DNA from 2 places in the Cellulomonas sp. SLBN-39 genome. Region 2 is predicted to be linked to the other one. Evidence: riboswitches for the same ligand, from Rfam matches in the RefSeq annotation. Region 2 holds a riboswitch; the other holds the start of a gene.

Region 1 (3,394 bases), 2.1 Mb from region 2:
CTCAGGCGGCCGCATCGGCGGAGATCTGGGCGACGGCGTCCATGAACCCGCCGCTGGTCAGCGAGGACCCGGACACGGTGGTGACGTCGAGGTCGTCGATCGCGACGCCCACGACCTCGTCGGCGATCCCGGACGCGAACTGCGTCTGGTACTGCCGGGACGTGGCGTTGGTGGCCTCGGGGGTGACCTCGACGGCGGTGACGACGCCGTCGGCGAGCGTGAGGCTCACCGCGACGGTCTCGGGCCCGCCGGGCGACGTGTAGCCGCCCGTGGCCTTGTAGGTGCCGTCCGTGTACGTCGAGCCGGTCGCGGCCGCGTCGTCGTCCGCCGTGCCGTCGGCCGTCCCGGCCGCGGTGTCGTCGGTGCCGGCCTCGTCGGTCCCGGTCTGCGTCGAGCCGTCGTCGGTGCCGGAGCCCGTCTCGGTCGCGGAGCTGGTGGCACAGCCGGCGAGGACGGTCGCGGCGGCGATCCCGGACAGCAGGGCGAAGGAGCGGCGGCGGGTGGTCGGGCGCATCGGGTGTTCCCCTCTCGGCGGCGCGGGGTCGCGCGGAGCGTTGGCATGGGAGAACGTACGAGCGCTCCCTGGGGGATCCCTGGGAGGAGCGAAGGGTAGTCCTGGGTGCGCGCCAGGTCCCGGGACGCAGGTCCCGGGACCTGGCTCAGGCCGTGGAGTCAGCCGACGCGGTGCAGCCACCGCACGGGCGCGCCGGCGCCGGCGTACCGGAACGGCTCGAGCTCGTCGTCCCAGGCCTGGCCGAGCGCGAGGTCCAGCTCGGCACGCAGACGCTGGGCGTCGCCCGCGTGCTCGAGCGCCGCGCGGATGCGGTCCTCGGGCACCACGACGTTGCCGTGCACGTCGGTCTGGGCGTGGAAGATGCCCAGCTCGGGCGTGTGGCTCCAGCGCGAGCCGTCGACCCCGGTGCTCGGCTCCTCCGTGACCTCGTACCGCAGGTGCGCCCAGCCGCGCAGGCCCGACGCCAGGCGCGCGCCGGTGCCCGCGGGGCCCTGCCACGAGTGCTCGGCCCGGTAGAACCCCGGGCCCGCGGGCTGCGCGGTCCAGTCCATGCTCACGCGGGCGTCCAGCACGTTGCCCGCCGCCCACTCGACGTGGGGGCAGAGCGCACGGGGCGCCGAGTGCACGAAAAGTACACCGCGGGTGAGTCCACCAGCCATGTCGTCCTCCTTGAGCGGTTCGAGGGTCGCCTTCCCCAACGACCTCGGACCCGTGCAGGAGTACGTCACAGCGCACACGGCGTGCTGAGCACAGGATGCACCAGGGAGCCCGGTTGCACCAGACGCCGCGCGCGGCATCACCCGCGCGGGCGCACCCGTGCCGTCAGAGCTGCTCGCGCATCGCGCGCATGGCCTTCTTGCGCACCGACCGCTCGAGGCGGTCCAGGTAGAGCTTGCCGTCGAGGTGGTCGACCTCGTGCTGCAGGCAGCGGGCCATCAGCTCGACGCCCTCGACCGTGACCTCCTTGCCGTCGAGGTCGGTCCCGACGACCCGCGCGTACCAGGCGCGCCGCGTCGGGTACCACAGGCCGGGGACCGACAGGCAGCCCTCGTCACCGTCCTGGTACTCGTCCTCGGAGAGCTCGACGATGACGGGGTTGAGGACGTAGCCGATCTCGTCGTCGATGTTCCAGGAGAACGCCCGCAGGCCGACGCCGATCTGGTTCGCGGCCAGCCCGGCCCGGCCGTCCATGTCGACGGTCTCGAGGAGGTCGTCGACGAGGGTCCGCACCCGGTCGTCGATCACGGTGATCGGGTCGCACGGGGTGCGCAGGACGGGGTCGCCGACGGTGCGGATCTCACGCAGAGCCATGGGGCGATCCTTTCATGTCGGGAGCCGCCGCCCGACCCGGTGAGGCCACCAGGGCGGGCCCTGCCCGCAGGCCGGCGACCCGCGGGGCGCACAGCACGACGCCGGTGGTGACAGATGTCACCACCGGCGTCCGATGCCGTGCTGGCCGCCGCGCGGGCGGCGGGACCTCACTGGCCGATGCGCTGCTGCGGCACACCGGTGAGGAGCTGGCGGACCTCGGCCTCGTGGAAGCGGCGGTGCCCGCCGAGGGTGCGGACCGCGGAGAGCTTGCCGGCCTGCGCCCAGCGGGTGACCGTCTTCGGGTCGACCCGGAAGAGCACCGCGACCTCACCAGGCGTGAGGAGCGAACCCTGCGAGAGGGGGGCGGCGGGGATGTCGACAGACATGGTCATGCTCCTTCGTCGTTCGGTAGCTCGGCTGGCCCTGTGGGCCCCGTGGCTTTGCGTCCCCGCCTTGCAGCGGGTTTGCCGTTGTCGCTGACACGAATGACTATGCCCCATACGGGACATCCACGCAACAACCGTGCGGGACGAGTGCGGGTGAAACGTCACAGGCTTCCGAAGCGTGCCCGGACGAAGCAGTACACCCCGAACAGGACGAAACCGGCGGCCACCAGCACGAGCAGCACCGTCCCCATCGGCGCGTCGCGCAGCGCCGTGAGCGCTCCGTCCAGACCGGTGGCCTCCTGGGGGTCCTGCTGCACCGCGGCGACGACGAACAGCCCGCCGACGACCACCAGGGCAGCACCCTTGGCGGCGTACCCGAGCACGCCGCACCAGCGCGCGGCACGACCTGCGCGACCGGACGGCAGGCTGCGCAGGTCGTCGAGGAACTTCCTCCGCACACCCTTGACCACGTGGTAGACGCCCACGGCGACGACACCCAGGCCGACCGCACCCACGAGGAACCTCCCCGCCGGCGCCTGCATCAGCTGGGCCGTCGCGTCCGACGTCTGGCCGCTGCTCGACGACCCCGACCCCTGCGCGAACGCGTACGAGGTGGCGGCGAGCGCCAGGTACATGACGGCCTTGGCCCCGGCCTTCACGCGGTCCGCGGTGTCCTGGCCGGCACCGCGCAGCGCGGCGGCCGCCTGCCAGGCCCCCAGCGCGACGAACGCCACGACGGCGAACCACAGCACGACAGCGCCGAACGGCGAGCCCGCGACGGCCTGGAGCGCACCCGACTGGTCCGCGTCGGCGGACGACGAGCCCAGCGCCAGCTGGAGGGCGAGCACCCCGATCAGGGCGTGCAGCAGCCCGCTCACGGCGTAGCCGGCGCGTGCGCCGACCTCCCAGGCGTGCTGCGGATGACGTGCGGCGAGCGTGGTCACGCGGCTCCTTCGGGTCTCGGGCCCCCACCCCCTGGCCTCGCGCCAGCACCCGCGACGATGGTCGCAGCGACCGGCCCGGTCGGCGACCGGAGACGGCGGCCCGGCGGGTCCGCGCGCCGGTCAGCGCCAGCCGCGACGGAGCACGAGCACGCCGGCGACCGTCGTCGCCGCGGCCAGCGCGAGGAGCACCACGACGTCGACGACCCGCCCCGGCGCGCGCAGGGCGGCGTCGCCCACCG
Region 2 (3,394 bases):
GAACACGTACTGGGAGGTGTGGACCGCGCCGCAGGAGCTCGACGCGGTCCGGGAGGACGTCGTCGAGGTGCCGCGCTGACGGCGGTGCCCGGCCCAGCGACGACGGACCGCCCGTGCCCGGGGGCGCGCGGCGGTCCGTCGTCGTGCGTGCCGGTCAGGACGTGGTGCGGAAGGTCTGCACGGGGCCGTAGGTGGTGCCGTGGGCGTTCTGGGCGACCACGCGGTAGTAGTGCGTCGTCGCCGGGGCGAGCCCGCTGACGGCGGCCGTGGTGGACATGTCGTAGCCGACGGCGGCCATCGTGACGGCCGTGGTCTTCTTGCCGAGGGCGGACGTCGTGCCGTGCTCGAACCACACGGTGCTCGCGGCGTGCCGGGTGTTGACGTTGGCTCCGAGCGTCGTCGTGGTCCGGGTGGTGCCCGACGCCCAGGACTTCGCCGTGGTGGGCCTGCCCGCGGTGCTGAAGCTCGTGGTCCGCACGGTGCTGCCCGCGTCGGTCGTGGCCGTGACCCGGACCTGGTAGGTCGTCGACGGCGTCAGCCCGGTGGCCCGGCCCACGACCGTGGCCGCCCACGTCACGGCGGGGACGGCGGTCGTGGTGCTCGCGCCGTAGGCGGTGGTGGTGCCCCACTCGAACCGCGTGCTGCCGGCCAGCCCGTTGGGGTTGACCCACGCGGTCAGGTCGCTGCTCGTCGTGGTGATGGCCTTGGCGGACGTGGACAGCGTGGGCAGGGCGACGGCGCTGACGCCGACGGTGTCGACGGACGTCAGGCCGCGGGCGTCGGTGACGGTGAGCCGGGCCGTGCGGGTGCCGGCCGTGGTGTACGTGTGGGTCAGGTCGGACGGGGGCGTGCCGGTGCCGGTGCGCGCCGCGGAGCCGTCGCCGGGCTCGAACCGCCACGACGCGACCCCGGTGCCGGTCGTGGACAGGGACCCGGCGCTGCGGGAGGCGTCGAACCGCACCGCGAGCGGGGCGGGGCCGTGCACGGTCGAGGGCTGCAGCCACGCGCTGGGCACGCCGTGCGCGGCCGGCACGGTGGCGGCGTCCTTGAACCCGCTCATCGAGGTCGCGCTCGAGTCGACCCACCACGGGCAGGTCCCGTGCTGCTGGAAGTACACGACGGCCTTGATCTCAGGCCACGAGGCGAGCGTCTGCATGGACTCGCGCATCCACGTGGCCTTGCGCGTCGGGTTCGCCGGGTCCTCCGACGAGCCCCACTCGGCGAGCATCAGCGGCTTGCCGCGGGCCCGCCCGAACTCGCGGAACGGGCCGGCGATCTCGGCCATCGGCCGCCAGGCGGCGGGCACGTGCGACGCGCAGCCGAACCAGTTGTAGGCGTCCAGCCCGAGCCAGTCGACGACGTCGTCGCCGGGGTAGAACTCGGCCGCCGTCGGCCCCGAGGTCGTCTTGATGAAGACGGTCGGCGTGACGATCCACGTCCACACGACGTTGGTCACGCCCTGCGCGCGGAACGTCTCCACGTAGTGCCGCCAGGCGGCCCGGAAGTCGGCGCCGGTGCCGTGGGCGGGCGCGTAGTCGGGCTCGTGGTGGAACGTCAGGAAGACGGGCACCCCGAGCGACCTGATGCCCGCCGCCTGGCTGCGGATGCGGGCGTCGTGGTCGCCGCGTGCGACCGACGCCCACGACAGCCGCGAGCCGTCGCGCAGCCGCGGCTCGATCGACAGCACGGGTGTGCGACCCTCGGCCAGGCCCGCCTGCACGACCGGCGGCGGCATGGTGTCGTCCCACAGGCTGTACGTGCGCTGCAGGTCGAGACGACGGTCGATCTTCTGCTCGAACCCGGCGTAGGCGGCCTCGACGGTGGGCTCGGACCGCTTGGCGACGAACGCGCCGAACAGCATCCCCTCGTCGGGCGCCACGTCCGGCGGGCCGGCGGCCGACGCCCCGGTGGGGGTCAGCAGGACCGCGGCGAGCGCCACGGCGACGGCGGTGGTGACCAGCTTCCGGACATGCGTGCGCGCTGCGTGCATGACGCCCCCTCGTTCGGCAGCCTGGCGGACCGCGTGGGCCCCATGGCTTTGCGACCCCGCCTCGCGACGGGTGTGCCCTTTCGTGATCCCGACACCGTAGGAACCGCGCGACGGTGCGGCAAGGGTCCCAGGCGGGGGACCGGATGCGACGATTCGGTCATCCAGACCGACGTCGCAGCGTGGGGCGCTGCGGCGCCTCGCGGGTTTCACCCGCGACACACCCGTCCTGGGACGACATGAACGCGCGCTCAGTGGTAAAAGCCTGCGGTCGGGGAGGATGCCGGGATGACCGGACGAGGAGCCCCGCACGACGCGTCCTCCGTGGCCCGTGCCGCGGCCGCGTGCGGCGACGTCGCCGCGCTCGACGCCGCCGTCACCGGCTGCCGCGCGTGCCCGCGCCTGGTGGCCTGGCGCGAGGACGTCGCCGCGCACCCGCGGGCCGCCTTCCGCGGGCAGGAGTACTGGGGCCGTCCCGTCCCGGGCTTCGGCGACCCGGACGCCGGGGTGCTCGTCGTCGGGCTCGCGCCGGCCGCGCACGGCGCCAACCGCACGGGCCGCATGTTCACCGGCGACCGGTCCGGCGACTTCCTGTTCGCCGCCATGCACCGGGTCGGCCTCGCGTCGCAGCCCACCTCGGTCTCCCGCGGCGACGGCCTGGAGCTGCACGGCGTGCGCGTCACCGCACCGGTGCGCTGCGCGCCGCCCGCCAACGCCCCGACGCCCGCGGAGCGCCGCACGTGCGGGCCGTGGCTGGACCGCGAGCTCGCGCTGGTGGCGCCGCGGGTGGTCGTCGTCCTCGGCGGCTTCGGCTGGCAGGCGGTCCTCGCGACGCTCGCCGAGCAGGGCTGGGCGGTGCCGCGCCCGCGGCCGTCGTTCGCGCACGGCGCGGAGGTGACGCTGCGCAGGTCAGGGGCGCCGGACGCGCTGACGCTGCTCGGGTGCTTCCACGTCAGCCAGCAGAACACGTTCACCGGGCGGCTGACGCCGCCCATGCTCGACGCGGTGCTCCGGCGGGCGCAGGCGATCGCCCGGACAGGTGCGGACGCGGACCCGGAAGAGTGACCCCGGCGGCGTTCACACGCCCGTATCCTCCCGGTCTGTCCCTCGTCACACCCCACCCCTAGCGTCCGTGGGTCTCGCCGGACGTGCCGGCACCCCTGAAGGAAGGACCACCGTGGCCGCACCGCGACCGCAGGAGCCTCGCGCCCGACTGACCAGGACGGTCACGTCGTGCGCGCTCGCCGCCGCCCTGATCCCGACCGCGCTCGTCCCGGCCGTCGCGTCACCGGTGGCGGCCGCCCCGGCCGACGGCACGGTCGACCTGCAGCTGCTGGGCGTCAACGACGTGCACGGCCGCCTCGAGCCCGACCTGCGCAGCGGTGTCGCGGGCCTGCCCGTGCTGGC

The links. Region 2 has a riboswitch for cyclic di-GMP ahead of FBY24_RS05230 (PKD domain-containing protein). Riboswitches for the same ligand answer to the same signal wherever they lie in the genome.
Region 1: it holds a riboswitch for cyclic di-GMP, as region 2 does, so the genes downstream of both, FBY24_RS14685 (BldC family transcriptional regulator) here and FBY24_RS05230 (PKD domain-containing protein) in region 2, are expected to answer to the same signal.

The regions. Positions count from the first base shown of each region.
Region 1 covers NZ_VFOA01000001.1:3,224,095-3,227,488, reverse strand. Annotated here, with positions in the region: gene FBY24_RS14705 (FAD:protein FMN transferase) at 1-15, opposite strand, end outside; gene FBY24_RS14700 (FMN-binding protein) at 2-514, opposite strand; gene FBY24_RS14695 (DUF3145 domain-containing protein) at 673-1,173, opposite strand; gene def (peptide deformylase) at 1,337-1,825, opposite strand; gene FBY24_RS14685 (BldC family transcriptional regulator) at 1,993-2,211, opposite strand; cyclic di-GMP riboswitch class I at 2,230-2,304, opposite strand; gene FBY24_RS14680 (DUF1206 domain-containing protein) at 2,373-3,155, opposite strand; gene FBY24_RS14675 (type II CAAX prenyl endopeptidase Rce1 family protein) at 3,276-3,394, opposite strand, start outside.
Region 2 covers NZ_VFOA01000001.1:1,153,006-1,156,399, forward strand. Annotated here, with positions in the region: gene FBY24_RS05225 (hypothetical protein) at 1-79, shown strand, start outside; gene FBY24_RS05230 (PKD domain-containing protein) at 155-1,990, opposite strand; cyclic di-GMP riboswitch class I at 2,003-2,077, opposite strand; gene FBY24_RS05235 (uracil-DNA glycosylase) at 2,276-3,052, shown strand; gene FBY24_RS05240 (bifunctional UDP-sugar hydrolase/5'-nucleotidase) at 3,165-3,394, shown strand, end outside.